Regions from separate parts of the Heliomarina sp. genome, predicted to be linked through region 1. Evidence: riboswitches for the same ligand, from Rfam matches in the RefSeq annotation. Region 1 holds a riboswitch; each other region holds the start of a gene.
What was found. A riboswitch is a leader RNA that binds a small molecule or an ion and turns the genes downstream of it on or off. The one in region 1 is predicted to bind thiamine pyrophosphate.
Positions count from the first base shown of each region.

Region 2: it holds a riboswitch for thiamine pyrophosphate, as region 1 does, so the genes downstream of both, thiB (thiamine ABC transporter substrate binding subunit) here and ACU0FH_RS08640 (bifunctional hydroxymethylpyrimidine kinase/phosphomethylpyrimidine kinase) in region 1, are expected to answer to the same signal.
Region 3: it holds a riboswitch for thiamine pyrophosphate, as region 1 does, so the genes downstream of both, thiM (hydroxyethylthiazole kinase) here and ACU0FH_RS08640 (bifunctional hydroxymethylpyrimidine kinase/phosphomethylpyrimidine kinase) in region 1, are expected to answer to the same signal.

Region 1 is NZ_JBRBUI010000022.1:23,164-30,534, reverse strand. Features, by position in the region: gene ACU0FH_RS08680 (ABC transporter ATP-binding protein) at 1-629, opposite strand, end outside; gene ACU0FH_RS08675 (TenA family protein) at 626-1,297, opposite strand; gene ACU0FH_RS08670 (ABC transporter substrate-binding protein) at 1,294-2,229, opposite strand; gene ACU0FH_RS08665 (HesA/MoeB/ThiF family protein) at 2,226-3,209, opposite strand; gene ACU0FH_RS08660 (thiamine phosphate synthase) at 3,206-3,802, opposite strand; gene ACU0FH_RS08655 (thiazole synthase) at 3,799-4,569, opposite strand; gene thiS (sulfur carrier protein ThiS) at 4,571-4,768, opposite strand; gene ACU0FH_RS08645 (FAD-dependent oxidoreductase) at 4,752-5,726, opposite strand; gene ACU0FH_RS08640 (bifunctional hydroxymethylpyrimidine kinase/phosphomethylpyrimidine kinase) at 5,723-6,139, opposite strand; TPP riboswitch at 6,197-6,297, opposite strand; gene ACU0FH_RS08635 (sulfatase-like hydrolase/transferase) at 6,928-7,371, opposite strand, start outside.
Region 2 is NZ_JBRBUI010000053.1:236,441-243,811, reverse strand. Features, by position in the region: gene htpX (zinc metalloprotease HtpX) at 1-340, shown strand, start outside; gene ACU0FH_RS17805 (RNA pyrophosphohydrolase) at 431-919, shown strand; TPP riboswitch at 1,037-1,133, shown strand; gene thiB (thiamine ABC transporter substrate binding subunit) at 1,170-2,147, shown strand; gene ACU0FH_RS17795 (thiamine/thiamine pyrophosphate ABC transporter permease ThiP) at 2,123-3,688, shown strand; gene ACU0FH_RS17790 (thiamine ABC transporter ATP-binding protein) at 3,675-4,367, shown strand; gene ACU0FH_RS17785 (CocE/NonD family hydrolase) at 4,438-6,441, shown strand; gene ACU0FH_RS17780 (TetR/AcrR family transcriptional regulator) at 6,524-7,216, shown strand; gene ACU0FH_RS17775 (calcium-binding protein) at 7,259-7,371, opposite strand, start outside.
Region 3 is NZ_JBRBUI010000055.1:123,759-131,129, forward strand. Features, by position in the region: gene ACU0FH_RS23475 (ABC transporter ATP-binding protein) at 1-27, shown strand, start outside; gene ACU0FH_RS23480 (hypothetical protein) at 60-299, opposite strand; gene thiD (bifunctional hydroxymethylpyrimidine kinase/phosphomethylpyrimidine kinase) at 471-1,277, opposite strand; gene thiE (thiamine phosphate synthase) at 1,274-1,888, opposite strand; gene thiM (hydroxyethylthiazole kinase) at 1,885-2,673, opposite strand; TPP riboswitch at 2,731-2,825, opposite strand; gene ACU0FH_RS23500 (Hint domain-containing protein) at 3,378-4,679, shown strand; gene ACU0FH_RS23505 (nucleotidyltransferase family protein) at 4,676-5,287, opposite strand; gene ACU0FH_RS23510 (GcvT family protein) at 5,328-7,371, opposite strand, start outside.

The DNA.
Region 1 (7,371 bases):
CGGGTGATACCTGTGCGCTGCATCAGAAGCACGTTTCGCCCCAACCGGGCAGCCTCGGCGGCGTCATGCGTGACGTGCAGGACGGTGCGCCCGGCCAGAAGCTCCGCCGCCAGGTCTTGGACACGGGCGCGAGACCGCGCGTCGAGGGCCGCGAAAGGCTCGTCCAGCAGAACCACCGGTCGGTCCTCCATCAGCGTTCGGGCCAGTGCGACCCGCTGCCGCTGTCCACCCGACAAAGCGTTCGGACGCTTTGCGGCGTGATCGGCCAGCCCCACCCGCTCAAGCAGTGCTATGGCGCGGTCTCGCTCGGCCACCTCGCCCCGCAGCCGGGCGCCTAGGGTCACGTTCGCGACCGCGTCCAGCCAAGGCATCAGCAGGTCGTGCTGCGCCATCAGGGCGATCCGCCCGGCCAGCGGCGCGCTATCACCACCCGGCGTCGTGGTACCCTCGAATGCCACCTCGTCCGCGATCCCGCCTAGCAGGCGTAGAAGTGTGGACTTGCCGACGCCAGAGGGACCCAGCAAGCAGGTCCATTCCCCGGCAGGCACGTCCAGCGAGAGCGGGCCGAAGATCACCGCGCCATTGATCGCCGCCCGTCCGCACAGGCGTAGCGCTGGCGCAGCGCTCATACCGACAAGCCCATGCCCCAGAAATCGATCTCAAGCCGCGTCGCCATTTCGAAACGCGCGCAGAGGCGGGGCCAGCGGGGGCTGTCTTGGGACGCAGGGCCGAGGCGGCGCGCCACTGCCGCGTCGATCAGCGTGCCGACCTCGTGGCAGGTGCGCTGATACTCCGGTCCGGCGTAGGTGCCGATCCAGTCAGCATACGGCGTTTCCTCCGCGTCGGCGGCCAGCCGGGTGCCGATCTCGCCATAGCCCAGCACGCAAGGCGCGAGCGCGGCCATCAGGTCGAGGAAATCGCCCGAATGCCCGGCGTCGAGCACGTAGCGGGTATAGGCGATATTCTGCGGCGCCTCGGAGGCCGCGAATAATTCGGCCTCGGGAATGCCTTCGGCGGCGCAGGTCTCGACATGCAGGCGCATCTCTTCGCCCAGCAGGGCGTGGACGGTGGCGGCGCAGGCGCGCATCTCGTCCAGCGTCTCGGCCTTGGTCACGGCCAGCGCCCAGGCGCGCGAGAAATGGGCGAGGAAAAGATAGTCCTGAATGAGGTAGCGCAGGTAAGCCGCGCGCGGGAGGGTGCCATCGCGCATCCCCTCGACGAATGCGTGGCGGGTGTACCCGCGCCACGCGTCCGCCGCCGCAGCCCGCCATAGCGGGAATGTCTTGCCGTAACTCATTGAGTCCCCAGATCAACGGCGAGGTCGGACACCGGCCGCGTGCCCTCGATCAGCCCCGCTTCGGCGAGAAAGGTCTCGAACCGGGCATAGCGGGCCTGATCCAGCGCCTCGGGGCGTAGGGCGAATCTTGGGATCGTGTCAGCCCAAGCCCGTTCGTTCAGCTCGTCCTGCAGCTCCGCCGAGGTGCCGGCGAAAACCTCCCAGCTTTCCTGTGGATGGTTCACGATGAACTGTACGGCCTTCTCGGTCGCGGCCAGAAACCGGCGGATCATGTCGGCATCCATCGTCTCGGGGTTGGTTACATAGATCAATTCGTCATAGGTCGGCACGCCGTGCTCTTCGGGATAAAAGCAGCGGCCCGCCACGCCCTCGATGTCCATCTGGTTGAGCTCAAAGTTGCGGAATGCGCCGATTACTGCGTCGACCTGGCCCGACATCAGCGCGGGGGAAAGCGACCAGTTGACGTTCACCAGCTCGACGTCCTTTGTGCCCAAACCTGCCTGACCAAGCATGGCGGATAGCAGCGCCTCTTCGAAGCCGGAGACGGAGAAGCCGATCTTGCGATCCCTGAGGTCCTCGATTTTTTCGATAGGGCCGTCTTCCAGCACCAGCAGGCAGTTGAGCGGCGAGGCGATCAATGTGCCGACCCTGATCAGGGGCATCCCCTCGGCCACCTGAAGGTGCAGCTGCGGTTGGTAAGAGACCGCCAGTTCCGCGCGCCCGGCGGCGGCCATCTTGGGCGGATCGGTGGGATCGGCGGGGGCGATCACCTCGACCTCCAGACCCGCGTCGGCGAAATAGCCCTGTTCCTGCGCGACGATGATCGGCCCGTGGTCCGGGTTTACGAACCAGTCGAGCATGACAGTCATCTTGTCCTGTGCGGCGGCGGGCGTCGCGGTGAGAAGGGCAAGGGCAGTGAGGTGGGCTTTCATGGGGTTTCTCCGGTTGGGTCGCCAAGCGCGACGAGGAAAATCTCACCGTTCCAGACGGCGGCGAGGCGCTCCGCCGCGGTCCAGGACCGCTGGCCAGAGCGGCAGCAGAGCACGGCGCGTTGGCCGTCTTCGGGTATCGGGCCTCCGGGGCCGAAGGCTGTGACAGGGAGGCGGCGTGCTGAGGGGCGCACCAGTGGTGCCTCTGTCTCGGCTCGCAGGTCGATGAGGAAGTCGGTGTCGGCGATTGACGACGCGGCAAGGAAACGGGGGGACGAAGCGGGCTCGGCCGCGCCGTCGAACCGGAAGCCGCCAAAGCGAAAACCGGTCGCGTCGAAAGTGACCAGACGTCCAAGCGGGGAGGGGGCGAGACCGGCCAGAAACGCCACCGCCATCTGCGCCTGAAGAGCGCCGATGACCCCCACCACAGGGCCCAGAACGCCATCTTCGGCGCAGGAACCGAGGCGTTGCGGCAGATCTGGAAACACGGCCCTAAGGCTGGGTGCGCCGCCGCAGAAGCCGCCCGCGTAGCCCTCCAGCCCGACGACCGACGCGCTTACAAGCGGGCAGCCCCGGGTCAGGCAGGTGTCCGACAGGATGTAGCTGGCTGCGAAGCTGTCGGCGCAGTCGAGCACGAGGTCGACCTCTGCGCAGAGCGCATCGGCATTGGCCGGGTCGAGGGTGTCGATGATGGGTTCAACGCGGACGTCCGCGTTCAGTGCGGTGACCATGTCCGCTGCGGCGCAGACTTTGGGCCGGCCGATATCGGCCTCTCGGAACAGTGTCTGGCGATGCAGGTTCGTGGCGTCGACACTATCGGGGTCGACCAGCGTGATACGCCCGATCCCCGCGCCCCCGAGATACTGAAGCACCGGCGCCGCAAGACCGCCTGCGCCCACGACCAGCACATGCGCCTGCCGCAGCCGGTCCTGACCATCCGGCCCGAATTCGGGCACAGCGATCTGGCGAGCGTAGCGGCTCATCGCGTCGTCTTTAGCCAGTGGCGGACCCGATCCTCGGGATCGTCGCTCAGGGTGATGTCGGTGACCGCCGAGACGATGTCAGCGCCCGCCGCGAAAGCCCTCGCTGCACGCTCCGGGGTCATACCGCCGATGGCGACGAGGGGCAGGTCGCCGACCAGCCGTTTCCACTCGGCCACACGGTCCAGCCCCTGTTGCGTCCATTTCATCTTTTTCAGGATGGTCGGATAGACGGGGCCGAGCGCCACATAATCGGGTTCCAGCGCCAGAGCGCGATCCAGTTCGTTGTGATCGTGGGTGCTGATGCCCAGTCTGATCCCGGCGCGCCGGATCGCGACAAGGTCGGCGTCGTCCAGATCTTCCTGCCCCAAGTGCACCCAGTCGCATCCTGCGTCCATGGCGATCCGCCAGTGGTCGTTTACGACCAGCACCGCGTCGTGCGACCGGCACAGCGCCTGCGCCTTTGCCACCAGTGGCCGCAACGCGGGCTCCGGCATGTCCTTGATCCGCAGTTGTACCAGCTTGACGCCCAGCGGTAGTGTGCGTTCCAGCCAGGCAAGGCTGTCGAAGATCGGGTAAAAACGGTCCAGTGTCATTCCAGGAAAGCCCGTCCGATTACCGGGGTCGACGGCGCGGCCATGTCGCGAGGTTCCATCGGATCGGCCTCCAAGGCCAGCCGCCCAGCCTCAACCGCGCGTGCAAAGCCCTCGGCCATCGCCGCCGGATCGCCGGCTTTTGCGACGGCGGTGTTCAGCAGCACGGCGTCAAAGCCCATCTCCATCGCTATCGCGGCTTGGCTGGGCAGGCCGAGGCCTGCATCTACAACCATTGGCACATCCGGGAACTGCGCGCGCAAAGTGCGCAGCCCGTAGATGTTGGTCAGCCCCAGCCCGGTGCCGATTGGTGCGCCCCAAGGCATCAGGACTTCGCAGCCCGCCTCAAGCAGGCGGCCCGCTAGCACCACATCCTCGGTCGTGTAGGGAAAGACCTGGAAGCCATCGTCCGAAAGGATACGCGCCGCCTCGACCAGCCCGAACGGGTCTGGTTGGAGTGTGTCGGTATGGCCGATGACCTCAAGCTTGATCCACGGCGTGTCGAACAACTCACGGGCCATTTGCGCCGTGGTCACCGCCTCGCGCACCGAATGGCACCCGGCGGTGTTGGGGAGCACCGTGACACCGAGCTCGCGCACGAGATCCCAGAAAGCGGCGCCCGCGCGCTCTCCACCCGCCTCGCGCCGGACGGAGACGGTGGCTATGCCCGCGCCAGAGCGGCGGAACGCCTCGGCCAACACGGCGGGCGAGGGGTATTGCGCGGTGCCCAGCATCAGGCGCGAGGCGACTTCGGTTCCGTAAAACTGCATCTCAGCCTCCCTGCCTTGGCGCGACGACCTCGACCCGGTCGCCGGGTTCAAGCGTCGCTTGCTCGCGCATGGTGGCCGGAACGAAGCTTTCGTTGACTGCGGTGGCGACCTTGGCGTCGCCGTAGCCCAGTTCGCCGAGAACAGCCGCGAGTGTGTCGGCCTGCACCTCGGTCGGGGTACCGTTAAGAGTGATCTTCATGACAGAACTCCGGTGTTGTGCCGTCGAGTGCAGCCTCCGCCGCCATCCGCGCCAGTGCGGGGGCGAGCAGAAAACCGTGGCGGAAGAGGCCGTTGACGTAGAAAGTGTCGCCCAGCCGGATGACGCGGGGCAGGTTTTCGGGAAAGGCAGGGCGGGCATCGGCGCCGATCTCCACCAGCTCGGCTTCGCCGAAGGCGGGGTGCAGGGCATAGGCGGCCGACAGTAGTTCGAGAACTGAACGGACGCTGCGCCGCCGATCGTCGCTTTCGATCTGGGTCGCGCCGAGCATGAACAACCCGTCCGCACGCGGCACGATATATAGCGGAATGCGCGGGTGAAGCAGCCGGATGGGGCGCGACAGGCGTATGTCCGCGCTGCGCAGCACGGCCATCTCGCCCTTCACGCCGCGCAGATCCGGCAGCACATCGCGTGCGGCCAGCCCTCGACAATCGAAGGTCAGACCTTCGGGGCGGCCCGGTTCGGCGATGAAGGACACGCCGTCGCGTTCCAGCCGGTCTCGCAGATGTAAAAGGGCCGCGCGGGGATCGAGATGCGCTTCGGATGGGACGTGCAGCGCGCGGTCGAAGCGCCCGGCAAGGTCGGGCTCCAGCGCGGCGAGGCCGTCTGCGTCGAGCCATTCGTGCCCTCGCGTCCGCCGCGCGAAGCGATCGAGTTCCCGTCGGTCGCGTCCCAATGCCACCACGGTCGTGCCGCGCCGCTCGACCGTCACCCCCTGCCGATCCCACCAGTCGGCGGCCTCATGGCCAAGCCGGAAAACAGGCTCCTCCGCTGTTTCACTCTCGCACACAGGGGCCAGCATGCCCCCCGCCCACCACGAGCAGCCGTGCGGCCCCGGCCGGGGCGCGGGATCGAAGACAGTAACTTCGCAACCCCGGGCGACAAGCTCTGCCGCCACGCAGAGACCAGCAACACCGGCGCCGAGGACGTGCGCCTTCATGTCCTGACCTCTCGGAAATGATGTATAGGGATGGGACCTTCGCTGATGCACCATTCGTCTGCCGCACGCAACGCGTCATGCAGCAAGGGCCTTGCACGCCGCATTGCCGCCTCCACCCCGGCTACCTGTGCGACCTGCGCGGTGTCCGCCCCGGCGATCTCGGGCGAGAACAACATACCAATTTTAATCGACATCGGATGGATCTCATCCGACACCGCAGGGATCCGCGCGGATAGGACGGCGTACGTGACGGCCTCCACCGCGAAGACGCCTCGGGTGTTCTGCGCTGTGTCCGGCGTGCTCGCGCTTGGGCCGTCGACGCCGAGGGCAGAGGAAGTATTGAGTTCGGCTTGAATACCCGCGCCACCGCGACTGTCGGAGCCCGCAATGGTCGATACGAATGAATTCGGCATTATCGCTACCTCCACCGGCGACAGGCGGAGGTAGATAAGACAGGCGTCAAGGGACTCGTCAGATCATGCTCCGTTCCCTACGCCGGTATTGTCCGGATCAGGTTCGATGGGTTAGCTATCGCCTCTCAGCCCCAGACAGGGCACCCCAACGGATTTAGCAAAGCGTAGCAGCCTGCGGATCTATCTTCAAGTGACCCAAAATCAGAAAGCATGGCTCCCTCAGGAAGCGTGGTCGAGACAGTGTTGAAATCATCTATCCCGTGTGCTTCGTCTTCCGAAGACATCCTTATGCGCTTGCCTCGATGGCAGTTTCTCGATGAATGGCCGCGGTGTGCGCCGCAGCGAAGTTCCGATTTCCAGCCTCTCTTCGCCTATGGTGCAACCGGCCCATGCCTGCCGTTCGGACCTCGCGCGGCGAATGTCCGGTTGGCAACAGCTTAATATCTTGGCGATCAGATGATTGCGCACCGTGCGAACCGTTCAACACGAACAGAGCCCGATGAGACATGACGCTACCAGGTAGGCGTTCCTACTGTCGTTTGTGGCACCAGCAACAATCGCAACGGCGATGGAGAAATCGAAGCGTCATGTCAAATCACTCGATCTTACCGGGGTTCATGAGGTTCTGTGGGACGACCGCCTCCTTGAAGCGCCGCATCAGACCGTAAGCCCTGCCATGTCCCGCCTGCATATACTTTTCTTACCTACGCCGATCCCCAAGGATCGGCTGCAGTTCGGTCAGCGCGACAGTTGGCTTGGGCCGCATGGGCCTGTCCTCGGGCCGGGCCTCACGTTTCCGGCGGCGGCGTTGCTGCCGGCGCGCCCATGTTCATCGCGACCTCACGCCCGCCATATCTTGCGATCATCGCGTCCTGATCGGCAAAGGCGAGATCGTTCATCTCCGACGGATCACAGATATTTCGAAGTTCCTGTGCCATCTCGGCCAGCACCTGAGCGCAGATGGGATCATCGGCTCGGTTGATAGTTTCCTCCGGATCTTCTGCCAGATTGAATAGCTCGGGTCTGAAGGTGTGATAGTGGATTAGCTTCCAGTCGCCTTTGCGAACCATGTAGGCTGCGGATACGGCGCCCACGGCATGGTACTCGCTGAAGATCACCCGGTCGGGCTCTTCCGGGGCGGCGCTGATCTCATAGAGCGACCGGCCGGGCCGCTCGCCCTCCAGCGTGGCGCTGAAATGGTCGATAATGGTCTGCGATACATCGAGCAGGCT
Region 2 (7,371 bases), on a different contig from region 1:
TGCCGCCGATAAGGCGGGGGCGCAGATCTGCGGTCAGCCGCTCTGGCTGGCCTCGGCGCTGGAGCGTATCCAGCAGGGAGCCTCGCGCATCGACAATGTCGCCGCCGAGAACAACCCCGCCACGGCGCATATGTTCATCATCAACCCGCTGCATGGCGGCGGACGGGACAAGTTGTTTTCGACTCACCCCGCGACTGAGAACCGCGTGGCGGCGCTGAAGGCAATGGCAGCACAAGGTTATGGTCATGAAAGCGTGCCTGAATCGGTGGCATCGCGGTCCTCCATTCCTTCGTCCGGACAACGCCGGGGCCGTGGCAATGGTAACGGGCCGTGGCGGTAAGCCGCTGAAGCTTGCAATGGGACAGGGCTTGCGGCAGGTCTGGGGCGCAGAGTAACGCGTCAGATCAGACCGCAGCGGAAGAGGCCGACTATGACCCCGGAAGAGATTGCCAAACTGCCCTATCGGCCCTGTGTCGGGGTGATGCTGGTCAACGGGCTAGGCGAGGTTTTCGTCGGCCAGCGCCGGGACCGCGATCAGGACGCCTGGCAAATGCCGCAGGGCGGGGTCGACAAGGGCGAAGAGGCCCGCGATGCGGCGCTGCGCGAGCTCTGGGAAGAGACTGGGGTGACCTCGGACCTTGTCGAGATCATCGGCGAAAGCGAGCTGTGGCTGCCCTATGACCTGCCGCATGATCTGGTGCCGAACATCTGGAAGGGCCGGTATCGGGGACAGGAGCAGAAATGGTTCCTGATGCGGTTCACCGGCGAAGATGCGCAGATCGATATTGCCACCGAACATCCCGAGTTCTCGGAATGGCGCTGGCTGCCGGTGGCCGATCTGGTGCCCAATATCGTGCCGTTCAAACGCGAGGTCTACGCGCGCGTGGTCGAGGAATTCGCGCCGCTGCTTGACGGATAAGCACACAGACAACGGCGGTGATCCCCGTACACCACCTGTACACCCCCTGTGCATCACGCGTGCAGCGTTTCGCCGGTCGCGCTCCCCTTGTGCCTCATGGCCGCAGGGCATAGGGTGCGGCCTACCTCGGGGGGCCAAGTGGCTGAGATGCGTAAGCAGACCCGTTGAACCTGAACCAGTTAGCACTGGCGGAGGGAAGGTATGGACATCGCGCCACCCCTTGCCCTGTCGCCGCAATAGGGAGGATGCCATGAAGTATCTTACATTTGCAGCGGGCGTATTCTGTGCCACGGGTGTTGCCGCCCAGACGCCGGAACTGACCGTTTACACCTATGACAGTTTCGTCTCGGAATGGGGTCCTGGCCCGCAGATCGAAAAAGCGTTCGAGGCCGAATGCGGCTGTGATCTGAAATTCGTCAGCGCGGGCGATGGTGCTTCGCTGCTGGCGCGGCTCAAGCTTGAAGGAGCGCGCAGCGACGCGGATGTCGTGCTGGGGCTGGATACGAACCTGATGGCCTCGGCCGAGGATTCGGGCCTCTTCGCGCCAAGCGAGGTCGATGTCGAATACGACCTGCCCGTCGCATGGGAAAGCGATACATTCGTGCCCTATGACTGGGGCTATTTCGCCTTTATTCACAACAAGGGCGTGACCCCGCCGCAGGATTTCCTTGAGCTTGCGAAGAGCGACATGAAGATCCTGATCCAGGATCCGCGTTCCTCGACGCCAGGGCTGGGCCTGCTGATGTGGGTCAAGGCGGCCTATGGTGACGACGCCGCGCAGGTCTGGGCCGATCTGGCGGATAATGTCGTGACCGTGACCAAGGGCTGGTCCGAGGCCTATGGGCTGTTTCTGGACGGCGAGGCCGACATGGTGCTGAGCTATACCACTTCGCCTGCCTATCACATCATTGCCGAAGACGACGACACCAAGGAAGCCGCCGCCTTTGACGAAGGCCATTACATGCAGGTCGAGGTAGCCGCAAAGCTGGCGGCCAGCGATCAGCCTGAACTGGCCGAACAGTTCCTGCAATTCATGGTGACGGATGCGTTCCAGTCGGTGATCCCGACGACCAACTGGATGTACCCGTCGGTGATACCGGGCGACGGTTTGCCCGAAGGGTTCGAAGGTTTGGTCGAGCCGCGCAAATCCCTGCTGCTGCCCCCGGCAGAGGTGCAGGCCGCAAGGGACGAGGCGCTGAATGAATGGCTGACCGCGCTCAGCCAGTAATCTCTCCGGTCAGCGGCAGGCCCGGGCTGGGCGCGGCGGCATTGGTCGCCGTGCTGATCCTTGGCCCGTTGCTGGCCGTCTTCCTGCGGGCCGAGGCCGGGGCGGGGCTGGTGCGCGCCGACTGGGCGGCGATCCGGTTCACCGTCTGGCAAGCAGTGCTTTCGGCGGTGATCAGCGTGGCGCTGGCCGTGCCGGTGGCGCGGGCGCTCGCGCGGCGGCGGTTCGCCGGACGTTCAATTCTGATCACGCTGCTGGGCGCACCGTTTATCCTGCCTGTGATCGTCGGGGTTCTGGGCTTGCTTGCCGTGTTCGGACGGAATGGCTGGATCAGTCACGGGCTTGGACTGATGGGCCTGCCGCCGGTGCAGGTATATGGGCTGCACGGGGTGGTGCTTGCCCATGTGTTCTTTAACCTGCCGCTGGCGACGCGGCTGCTCCTTCAGGGCTGGCAGGATATTCCCGCCGAGCATTTCCGGCTTGCCGCGCAGCTTGGCGCCGGGTCGCGGGTGATCTGGCGGCTGATCGAACGGCCGATGCTGGCGCGGGTGGTGCCCGGTGCGCTGGCGGTGATCTTTGCGATCTGCCTGACCAGTTTCGCGGTGGCGCTGACCTTGGGCGGCGGGCCGCGTGCCACCACGATCGAACTGGCGATCTATCAGGCGTTTACCTTCGATTTCGATCTTGGCCGCGCGGCGCTGCTGTCGGTGGTGCAGATCGCGCTGACCCTAGGCGCGGCGCTGATCGCGCTGCGTGTCGCCTCGGGCGACGGGTTGGGCGCGGGGCTGGATCGGCCCGTGCAGCGTTGGGACGCGGCGGGGCGCGGGGCGCGGTTGCTCGATGGCGCGCTGATCGTGGCGGCGGGGCTGTTTCTGCTGCTGCCGATGCTCGCCATCGTGGCCGAGGGCGTGCCGGGGCTGCTGCGCCTGCCCGCATGCGTTGGTCGCGCGGCGCTGGTGTCGCTGGGCGTCGCGCTGGGCAGTACTGCCGTGATGCTGCTGGTTGCCTTGCCGATGGCGCTGGCGATTGCAGCGGGGCGTGGGGCGGTCGAACTTGCCGGTCTATTGGGCCTTGCGGTGTCGCCACTCGTGATCGGCACCGGATTGTTCCTGATCGTGAACCCGATTGCCGACCCGTTTGCGCTGGCCCTGCCTGTGACGGCGGGGGTAAACGCGGTGATGGGGCTGCCCTTTGCGCTGCGTATTCTTGTGCCCGCCGCGCGTGAGGTGCTGTCGGTGCATGGGCGGCTGGCGCTGAGCCTGAACATGCGAGGGCTAACCTTTCTGCGACTGGTGATCTTGCCCCGGATGCGGCCCCAGATTGGCTTTGCTGCCGGGCTGGTCGCCGCGCTGTCGATGGGCGATCTGGGGGTTATCGCGCTGTTTGCCGAAACCGATGTGGCGACGCTGCCCCTGCAGATTTACCGGCTGATGGGGGCCTACCAGATGCAGGCGGCCTCGGGCGCGGGCCTGTTGCTGCTGGCGCTGTCGGTGGGGTTGTTCTGGACTCTAGATCGCGGGGGGCGCTGGCATGTTGCAGCTTGAACAGGTGCGCATCGACAATGGCGGGTTCGAGATGGACGCCGATTGGGCAGTCGAGCCCGGCGAAAAGATCGCGGTCATCGGCCCGTCGGGGGCGGGAAAATCGACTCTGATTGGGGCGATTGCCGGGTTTTACCCGGTGATCCGGGGTCGGATGCTGTGGCAGGGTAAGGACATCACAGCGGCCATTCCCGGAGAGCGCCCGGTGGCGATGCTCTTTCAGGATGGCAACCTATTTCCGCACCTAAGCGTCGCGGAGAATGTCGGTCTGGGTCTGCGGCCGGATTTGCGGTTGCCGGCGGCCGAGAAGGAGCAGGTGCGCGAGGCGCTGGGACGGGTCGGTTTACAAGGGATGGAGGAGCGTCGACCGGCGGCGCTTTCGGGTGGGCAGCAGAGCCGCGCGGCGCTGGCGCGTGTGCTGGTGCAGGACCGTCCGCTGCTGTTGCTCGACGAACCCTTTGCCGCGCTGGGCCCGGCGCTGCGGCGTGAGATGCTTGATCTGGTGCGGAGGCTGGCGGATGAGACGGGCAAGACAATGCTGATGGTCAGCCACGATCCCGACGACGCGCGCCGGATCGCGGACCGGATCATACTGGTCACCGAGGGCCGCGCCAATGCGCCTGTTGCAACCGGTGAAATACTGGCCAATCCGCCCGAGGCGCTGCGGCAGTATCTGGGCTAGATCCGGGCGGCGTTGCGCCCTTGCGGGGCCTGTGTCATTCAGCGGCAAATTCCCGGAAGGAAGCCGTTACATGGACCGAAACCTGCCCAATCTGCACGAAGTCAGCGAGAGCCGCCACGTAGAGATCACCCTCCCGGACGGCTGTGTTCTGGCCGCGCGGATCTGGCGGCCGGCGGATGGCACGCCGATGCCCGCGATCCTTGAATACCTGCCTTATCGCAAGGGCGACGGGACGCTCTATCGCGATGCGGTACGTGCGCCGTACATCGCAGCGCGGGGCTATGCCTATGTGCGGGTCGACATACGTGGCACCGGTGAATCCGAAGGGCTGATGGTCGATGAATATACCGCGCAGGAATTGCAGGACGGTTGCGATATCATCGCCTGGCTGGCGGCGCAGGACTGGTGCGACGGTAATGTCGGGATGGTCGGCATTTCATGGGGCGGTTTCAACGGCTTGCAGGTGGCGGCGCTGCAGCCGCCCGCGCTGAAGGCTGTCGTTTCGGTTGCCTCGACCGATGACCGCTATGCGGATGACGTGCATTACATGGGCGGGACCATGGTGGTCGATCAGATTTCATGGGCGTCGAACATGTTCGCGATCAACACGCTGCCGCCCGACCCGGATCTGGTGGGCGAAAAGTGGCGCGACATGTGGATGACGCGGCTGAAAGGCTCGGGGCTGTGGCTGAAGAACTGGCTTGAGCATCAGCGCCGCGATGAATTCTGGAAACACGGCTCGGTCTGCGAGGATATCTCGCGCATCAAGGTGCCGGTTTATGCGGTCAGCGGCTGGGCGGATGGCTATTGCCGTACCGTCTTCCGGCTGATGGAGACGTTGCAGGGGCCGAAAAAGGGGCTGGTCGGGCCGTGGTCGCATAAATACCCGCATATCGGCGTGCCCGGCCCGGCGATTGACTGGGCGGCGGAGGAGCTGCGCTGGTGGGACCAGTGGCTCAAGGGGCGCGAGACCGGGATCATGGAGGAACCGCAGCTGCGGCTCTACATGCAGGATCACGCGGCACCGGCGGGTTATTACGCCCATCGCGACGGGCGTTGGGTGGAGGAACCATCTTGGCCCTCGCCGAACATCACGCGCACCCCTTACGCGCTGGGCGCGGATGGGGTTCTGGGCGGTGAGGGTGGCGGTATGCTGTCGATCCGGTCGCCGCTGGATACCGGGCTTGCCGGGGGCAAATGGTGTTCTTACGCCAAGCCTGGCGATCAGCCGGTGGATCAGCGGCGTGACGATGCAGGCTCGTTGGTGTTTGAAACCGCGCCGCTGGCCGGTGCATTGGAAATTGCCGGGGACGCGGCGCTTGAGCTGACTTTCACCGTGGATCGACCTGTTGCACAGGTGGCGGCGCGGCTGGTGGATGTGGCGCCGGATGGGGCGGCAACACGGGTGAGCTATGGCTTGCTGAACCTCACCCATCGCGACAGCCACGAAACGCCGGAAGAGCTGGTTCCGGGCGAGGTCTACACCGCGACTGTACCCTTCAAGCATATGGCACAGACTTTCCGGGCGGGGCATCGGCTGCGGCTGTCGATTTCGACCAGCTATTTCCCCATTGCATGGCCCGCGCCGGAACCCGTGACTCTGTCGGTCGATACCGGGGCCAGCCGGTTGATACTGCCGGTGCGGGCGATCCGCGAGGAACCGACCCCGCGCGATCTGGGCACGCCGAAGGGGGCGCCGCCGATGGACGCGGAGACCCTGTCGCCGCCCAAGTTCGACTGGCAGGTGATCGAAAGCCTTTCCGCTGGCGAAACGCAGGTAGTGATTTCCGAGGACGAGGGGCGTATCCGCATTGCCGACAGCGGCATGGTAACGAACGCGCGGGTGGTCGAGACATATGGGTTCAGGGGCGACGACTGGCGGTCGTTCCGGGGGCACGTGGTCTGGGACATGGAACTGTCGCGTGACGACTGGCAGATGACCAGCCGGACTGAAACCGAGATCACGGCGACGGCGAGCCACTTCCAGATCCGGGCGCATCTCGTCGCGAAAGAAGGCGAACGGATCGCGCATGAGGAAAACTGGGTCTGCGACATTCCGCGTGATCTGCTCTGAGCGGAAGATAGCCGTCGCCCATTCAGCGCTTTATCGTACCGGTTGGTTCGATTATGATCCCGTTATCTGATCTGGGGGATCAATGGCGGAGAAACCGGCAAACACATCCCGTTGCGAAGGTGATGCGGCGGGCAAGGTGAAGACCCGCTACCGTCGCCATGCGGCAGGAGAGGACCCGGCCAAACGGGGCCAGATCCTGAAGGGCGCGATGCAGTGCTTTATGGAGAACGGGTTCGACGCGACCAGCATGAACGAGGTCTGTCGTGCGGCGGGCGTGTCCAAGGGCACGCTCTATGTCTATTTCACGGACAAGGTGGATCTTTTCGAAGCGCTGGTGGCGGAAGAGCGTGACCGGATGTTCGAGGGTATCGAAGCCCTGCTGAAGCAGGATTTGCCCTTGCGCGAGAAACTGGTGCTTTTCGGGCGGCTCATGGTCGAGGTGCTGTGTTCGGACCGGGTGATCCGTTCGCAGCGGATCGTTGCGGGGATTGTCGAGCGGATGCCCGATGTCGGCGCGCGTTTCTACGATGTGGCGGCGCGGCGGACCAATGCCTCGCTTGCAGAACTGCTGGAACGCGAGAGTGCCGCCGGGCGGGTGGATATTCCGGATATCGACCTTGCCGCGAGCCAGTTCTCGGAACTGGTCTGTGCGGGCATCTGGCGGGCAAGACTGTTCGGGAAACGGGAAACGCCGCCGTCGACCGCCGAGATAGAGACACATGTGCAATCGGCGGTCGGGATGTTCCTGCGCGCCTATGAAAAGCGTGTGGAGTAGAGGAAAGGGCAGATCAGTGCCGCCCTTTCCGATTCTCAGAACTCAGAAGATAAAGTCGTTCGCCGACAGGTCGTCGAGGCTGGTGTCGAGCAGGACGATCAGGTTGTCGCCATCATCGCCAAAGTCATAGACGACCTTGTTGCCACGCTCGACGG
Region 3 (7,371 bases), on a different contig from region 1:
GCCTCGGAAACCGCCGTCGCAAGCTAAGGCGCAGGGGTCGGCACGCGCGGCCAGCCCCGTCAGCCGCTCGCAAACGCAAGCAGTTGCTCGACCTCGGCCAAGGCGGCATCCATCGCCTCGGCCAGAGCCTCTACCGGCAGGGAAATCTCATCCGGTCCATCCGGATCGATCACTGCCGTGCCGGCGCTTACGGTGATCTCCAGCACATCGCCGGATAGCCGGTGGCGGTAGAGCACCGATTTGCCGTCCCGCAGTTCCGCCGCTCCGTCGCGCAAGAGCGACCTCGTCGAAAATGTCATCGACAAGGATCAGCGCGTCCTGCGTCAGGAACTCCACCCCGCCATTCGCGCTCTCGATCCGTCCGGCACTCCGGCGCAGCTCGGCATCTTTCAGCGGGTCAGCCGCATAAGGCAATTGCTGATCCCCCTTCACAATCAGAACAGTCCGGTCAGCGACCTGTTTTGCATGGTTCATTCGGGATTGAAGGGGAAAGCGTGGAAATGGTTCACCGGCCCGTGGCCCTTTCCGACTTCCAGAAGGCCGGAATGGGCGATGGCCTGGGCGGTATAGGTCTTGGCATTGCGCGCAGCCTCACCAAGCAGGCGTCCATGGCCCAGCTCGCAGGCCAGCGCCGATGACAGGGTGCATCCGGTACCATGCGTATTGTGCGTCACATAGCGCGGTCCGCCCAGATCCAGATGCATATCCGCCGACAACAGCAGATCCGGCGACTCCGGCTGATCCAGGTGCCCGCCCTTGAGCAGCACAGCTCGCGGCCCCAGCGCCAGCAGGTCCACCGCCTGCCGCCGCATGTCCTCAAGGTTCACCGCCTCGTCACAATCCAGCAGGTCGGCGGCTTCGGGCAGGTTCGGGGTAATGACAGTGGCGCGTGGCAACAGCCGGTCGCGCAGCGCTGCGACCGCGTCGGCCTGCAGCAAGCGGTCGCCGCCCTTGGCCACCATCACAGGGTCAAGCACCACTGGGGCTTCAAGCCCCTCCAACGCTTCAAGAACCGCCTCGATAATCGCGGCCGAGCCGAGCATGCCGATCTTGACCGCATCCACCCGGATGTCATCCCGGATCGTTTTGATCTGCGCGGCGACCATCGCGGGCGGCACCAGTTCGACGGCGCTGACCCCTTTGGTGTTTTGCGCGGTCAGCCCGGTCAGCGCCGCCATCGCATAGCCACCGCGCGCCGAGATCGCCTTGATGTCAGACTGGATACCGGCACCGCCGGAGGGATCGGACCCGGCGATGGAAAGAATATTGGGAATCATAGTGCGCTCCATTCCTGCATCAGCTCCCGTGTTGCGGCCTCGGGGTCATCGGCCCGCGTGACCGCGCTCACCACCGCCATGCCCACGGCACCGGCCTGTTTCAGTGCTGCCGCATCGCCTGTGCCAAGACCGCCGATGGCGACAACCGGGCAGGGCGCAAGGCCCACGATCTCCGCCAGCCCGTCAAACCCGATGGGCGGCGCATGGTCGGGTTTGCTGGGGTTCGCCCGAACCGGCCCCGAGCCGATGTAATCGAGCGCCAACCCGTCCAGCGCCGCGCACTGACCTGCGTTCTCGATGGAAAGACCCAGGATCATCTCAGGCCCGATCCGGTCTCGTATCCGCGCCGGATCGCCATCGCTTTGCCCGATGTGCAGCCCGTCGACGCCAAGCGCGCAGGCGAGCTCGACCCGATCATTCAAGATCAGCTTTGTGCCGCTGCCCGAGAGAATTTCCGCCAGTTCCCGGGCCAGCTCGGCAAAGGCCGCATCGGCGGCCTCCTTGTCGCGCAGCTGCACGGCCCATGCGCCACCCCGCATAGCGGCTCGCGCCTGATCGGGAACCGAAATCGCCGCCTCCGCATCAGTCACGACGTAAACCGGCCCGATCATGCGGCGGTGATCCTTGCGCCCTTGGTGGCCTCCTCCGGGCTCAGCCCGTACAGCGCGTCCAGAAAGGCGACCTGAAAACTGCCCGGTCCCTTGGCGGTCCGCCCGGCAATCTCTCCGGCCAGCCCATAGCAGGCCAGCGCCGCCGCCGTCGCCTCGAGCACGGGCTGATCAACGCAAAAGGCCGCGATCACCCCGTTCAGCGAACAGCCCATGACGGTAATCCGGCCCATCATTTCATGCCCGTTTTCAACGCGATAGCCGCGCGTTCCGTCCGTTACGTAATCGACGGGGCCAGACACGGCGACAACGCCGCCAGTGCGCTTCGCCAACTGCCGCGCAGCTTCTTCGGCATCAGACACCGCATCCCCGGCATCGACGCCGCGCGCGGCACTCTCAAGGCCCGCGAGCGTCAGGATCTCAGAGGCATTGCCGCGGATCACGGTCGGTTTCAGACCGATCAGCCGGTTCGACAGATCCCGGCGAAACGTGGTTGCCGCGACGCCGACCGGGTCCATCACCCAGGGGCGACCATTGTCGGCCATTACGGTGCCGGCCTCCTCCATCGCTGCGCCCCATTCCGGGTCGGCGGTGCCGATGTTAACGGTCAGCGCCTGCGCCAGCCCGGCGAATTCGGCCACCTCGACGCGGGCATGAACCATCGCGGTCGACGCCCCGACGGCAAGCAGCACATTCGCCATGACATTCATGGCAACGAAATTGGTGATGTTATGGACCAGCGGCGCGGTCTCGCGCATCTGGGCAAGGTAAGCTCCGGTATCGTGCATCGTCTCTCCTCGCCGGGGAGGAGATCAAAACCGCAACATCGAACCGAGAAACCGGCGGGCTGAGGTTTTGCAACTTCCTCCGCCGGCATGATCCGGTTCAGGTTCAAAGGGTGCTTCTCAGCCCGCAGATGCGGACGCCCCTGTCGCAGCCCTATGCATCGGGCAGAGACCCCTTCTTGTCAACCGGCGATCACGGCACCTGTTTCATCGTGCGCCGCCTTTACGCGATCTGAACTTGGCAGGCATTGTCTTTTCCCTGGCCGCTCGAACATCCCTTGTGACTAACGCTTGTCGTGCCGTTTCGACCAGTGAATCCGGGTGAGGGAGTGCACAGGGGGTGTACAGATGTCATACGCTTTGTGCACGGGTGGTGCCACCTAAGGTTGTTAACCAATATGCTGAAATTGCTCAGTTTTTGAACGGTGTGGGCCGGTTATGGGTAAGAAGACATTGAAAACTCGGGAAAACCAGAAAAAGCCATATTCCTTTCCCAAAATCGATGTAGTTGCAGCGTTAACACGCATCATCGCAAGCCCGTGAGGACGGCAAGAAAAGGTAAATTTACCTTTCTCTGTTACCTCTCCGCGGCTTCACCCCGATCACCGTCATATCGGATGATCGCTGCCAGAACGGCGAAAAGCGAACGAAACTAGGGCCACGAGCGTCAGGCGTCGCGGCACATAAACCATGACGGCTAAGTAACGATGAGCAGCGATCCGGAAGACGATACACCCCAGTTCAAGCAGGGCACTGCCGGCAATGACACGATCACCGGCGGCAATGCTGGCGACTCTCTGCACGGAGAGGCGGGCGACGACACCATTCACGGCAACGGCGGGGCCGACGCCGTGTATGGGGGGGCCGGAAAAGATACGGTCTATGGCGGCGACGGCGGCGATGCGATCTATGGCCAATCCGGTGATGATACCCTTCACGGCGAAGGCGGCAATGATGCCATCTACGGAGGATCGGGCCGCGATACCATGTACGGCGGTGATGGTGATGATGCCCTCTATGGGGAGGACGGGGATGACACCATCTATGGTGGTTCGGGAAACGACACCATCTATGCAGGCAACGGCTATGACAAGATCTACGGCGGCGCGGGCAACGACACGATCTATGGAGGCGGCGATAACGATACGCTCGACGGGGGGGACGGTGCGGACACGATCGTAATCTCTTTTGGCGAAACCACCAATTTCAACACGACCGTCAAGGGCGGCTCTGGCGGTGACGACAACGATACGCTTGATATCTCCAACCTGATCGAGGACGGTTGGAACGTCACAGGCTGGGTGAAAAATCCGGAAAGCAACGGGATGGATGGCTATAACGGCCAGATCACCCTGCAGCGCGGCGACCAATGGGCCAATATAAACTACGAGGATATCGAGAATTTCCAGACCGAGGTTGTCTGTTTCACGCCCGGCAGCCTGATTTCAACCATGCGGGGCCCGCGTCCGGTGGAAACCCTTGTGCCCGGCGATCTTGTTTACACCCGTGATAACGGCCCGCAACCGCTGCGCTGGATCGGCCAGCGACAGCTCAACGCAGCCGAGCTTCGGACCGCGCCCTCCTTCGCGCCGGTGATGATCCGCAAGGATGCTTTTGGCCCGGGCTGTCCCGAGCGCGACATGATGGTCAGCCCCAATCACCGTATGCTGGTCGAATCAGGCGAGGCACAGCTGATGTTCGGCGAGGATGAGGTGCTGGTGCCTTCCAAGCACCTTGTCGGTGCACCGGGTGTATCTCGCCGGAGTCCGGGGGCGGTGACCTATATTCACCTGATGTTCGACAACCACGAAATTATCCGCTCCGACGGGGTGTGGAGCGAAAGTTTCCAACCCGCCAGCCGCACCATGGGGGCGATGGGCCGCGATCAGCAGAACGAGATCGAAGCGTTGTTCCCCGAGCTTGCAACCGCCTCTGGTCTCGACGGCTACCGTGCCGCACGGCTTTCGCTCAAGCGGCACGAGGCGGTACTGCTCCGCGCCTGCGCCTAACGGTCCGGGTTCTCGCGGCGCCACGCGGCCCAGTCCTCGGGCGTATCAAGATCGCGCCTCGCATGCTGACCCGGCAGGGGTACAAGGGCGATTGAATCCGCGTTCTGCGCAACGACTTCACGTCCGCCGCTGTCCCCCGTCAGGCGGGTCAGCTCGGGGAACAGCGGGGCAGCGAAGATGATGGGATGACCCTGTTTTCCCTCTTCGGTCATGCCGCGAATGATACTGGATTCCTGATTGGAAACAGCGGCCTGTATGACGTCGTTAAGGTCGCTCTCGGTCAATTCCGGCAGGTCCGCAAGCAGGACCATCGCTCTTTCTGTTCCTTCGGGCAATGCCGCGAATCCCGCGCGTATCGAAGCGTTCATACCTTCTTCAGGATTTGGAACCACAATCAGCGATACGTCCATTCCCTCCAGTTCGCCGTACCGGGCATGGGGCGGCGGTGGCAGGGTGACCAGAACAGGCCCCATCGTCACCCGCCGCGCCATCTCGGCCTGTCGTCGCAAAAGGCTCATACCATCGACGGGCTCAAGCAGCTTGTCGCGCCCGCGCATCCGCGCAGCGGCCCCGGCAGCAAGAAGGATGATCGGCAGATCAGGTTTCATGGCTCGGGTGTAAGCGCCCCGTATAAGACGGTCCAGTCCCTCAGCCGCGCATCCTTGCCCCGTCCGCGTCGAAAAGCGGGGTGGTGATCAGTTTCGCGGGGCACATCTGCCCTAGGATCTCGATTTCCACCGCCAGCCCTTCGGCAATCCTTTCCGTCGGCAGGAACCCGAGCGCGATCGATTTGCCCGCGAAATGCGAATACCCGCCCGAGGTGCAGAACCCCTGAACCGACCCATCCAGCCAGATCGGTTCATAGCCCTGCACATCGGCATCCTCGGCCTCGACCTCAAAAGCCACAAGCTGACGGGCCGCACCATTGTCACGTTCTTCCTCTGCAGGTTTTCTACCAATAAAATCAGTATCTTTTTTGAAGGAGATGAAGCGATCCAACCCGGTTTCGGCGGCCGTATAATCCGGGGAAAACTCGCTGAGCCACGACCCAAAGAACTTGTCGAGCCGCAGCGACATCATCGCCCGCATCCCAAAAGGCACCATGCCGTGTTTCTGACCCTCGGCCCAAAGCGTCTTCCAAAGCTGCCGCTGCGCCATCGGATCGCAATAGATCTCATAGCCAAGGTCGCCGGTATAGCTCACGCGCTGCACCAGACAGTCGGTCATGCCAATGGTCATCGGGCGCACATCGAGGAACTTGAAATCAGAGATGTCGGCACGAGTGCAGGCCGCCAGTACATCGCGCGCTTTCGGTCCGGCGATCTGAAATCCGTTCCGTTTATCGGAGATATTCTCGATGGTTACGCCATCAACCTCATGCTGTTTGAACCAGCGGAAATGATAAGCCTGCGATCCATAGGACGCGGTCAGCTGGAACCGGTCCTCGGCGAGGCAAGAGACGGTGAAATCGCCGATCAGCCGCCCCTTGGGCGACAGCATCGGGGTCAGGCTGATCCGTCCCGGCTGCGGAATACGGCCCGCCATGATTCGGTTGAGCCAGTCCCGCGCGCCCGCGCCGGTGACGAGGTATTTGCCAAAGTTGTGGACCTCATTGATGCCGACACCGTTGCGCACGCCCATGACTTCGCGCGCCGTGGCCTCAAAGGCGTCCGAGCGGCGGAACGAGGGCGTTTCATAAGCAGGTTCAGTGCCTTGCGCGAAATAGTTCACCACTTCCAGTCCGAATTGCTGGCCCCAGACCGCGCCCATTTCGGTAAAGATGTCATACATCGGCGTGGTCCGGTTGGGCCGTGCGGCAGGCAGTTCCTCGTTCGGGTAAGAGACCGAGAACCGTTTCTGGTAGTTCTCGATCACCTTGGGCCGCGTATACCCGGGGCTGATCCAGTCGCCAAAGCGGGCCACGTCCATCGCAAAGGTATCGCGTTCGCATTCGCCTTCGATCATCCACTGGGCAAGCATCAGGCCGACACCGCCGCCCTGGCTGAACCCGGCCATGACGCCGCAGGCCGACCAGTAGTTCTGCAGCCCCGGTACCGGCCCGACCAGCGGGTTGCCATCGGGCGCAAAGGTGAATGGCCCATGGATAACCGATTTGACTCCGGCGGTTTCCAGCACCGGAAAGCGCTTATAGGCGAAGGCGATGGAATCCTCGATCTTGTCGAAATCGTCGGGCAGCAACTCATGCCCGAAATTCCACGGCGTGCCATCCACGGCCCAAGGAAGGCAGGGCTGTTCATAGAACCCGATGCAAAGGCCGCGACCTTCCTGCCGAAGATAGCTTTCGCCCGCCGGGTCCATCACGTGGGGATGCTCGCCGCCGGCGTCGATCATCTCGGCGATCTGAGGGATTTCCTCGGTGACCAGATACTGGTGCTCCATCGGGTGCAGCGGCAGGTAAACCCCTGCCATGGCACCCACTTCGCGCGCCCAGAGCCCGCCTGCGTTGACCACGTGTTCCGCGTGGATCGTGCCCTTGTCGGTCACCACGTCCCATGTGCCATCGGGGCGCAGGTTGGTCTCATTCACCATGCAATGGGTTTCGATCGTCGCGCCCCCCATCCGCGCGGCCTTGGCATAGGCGTGGGTGGTGCCCGAGGGGTCGAGGTGCCCGTCAAGCGGATCATACAGCGCGCCGAGGATGCCATCGGTATTGGTGATGGGGGCAATCTTC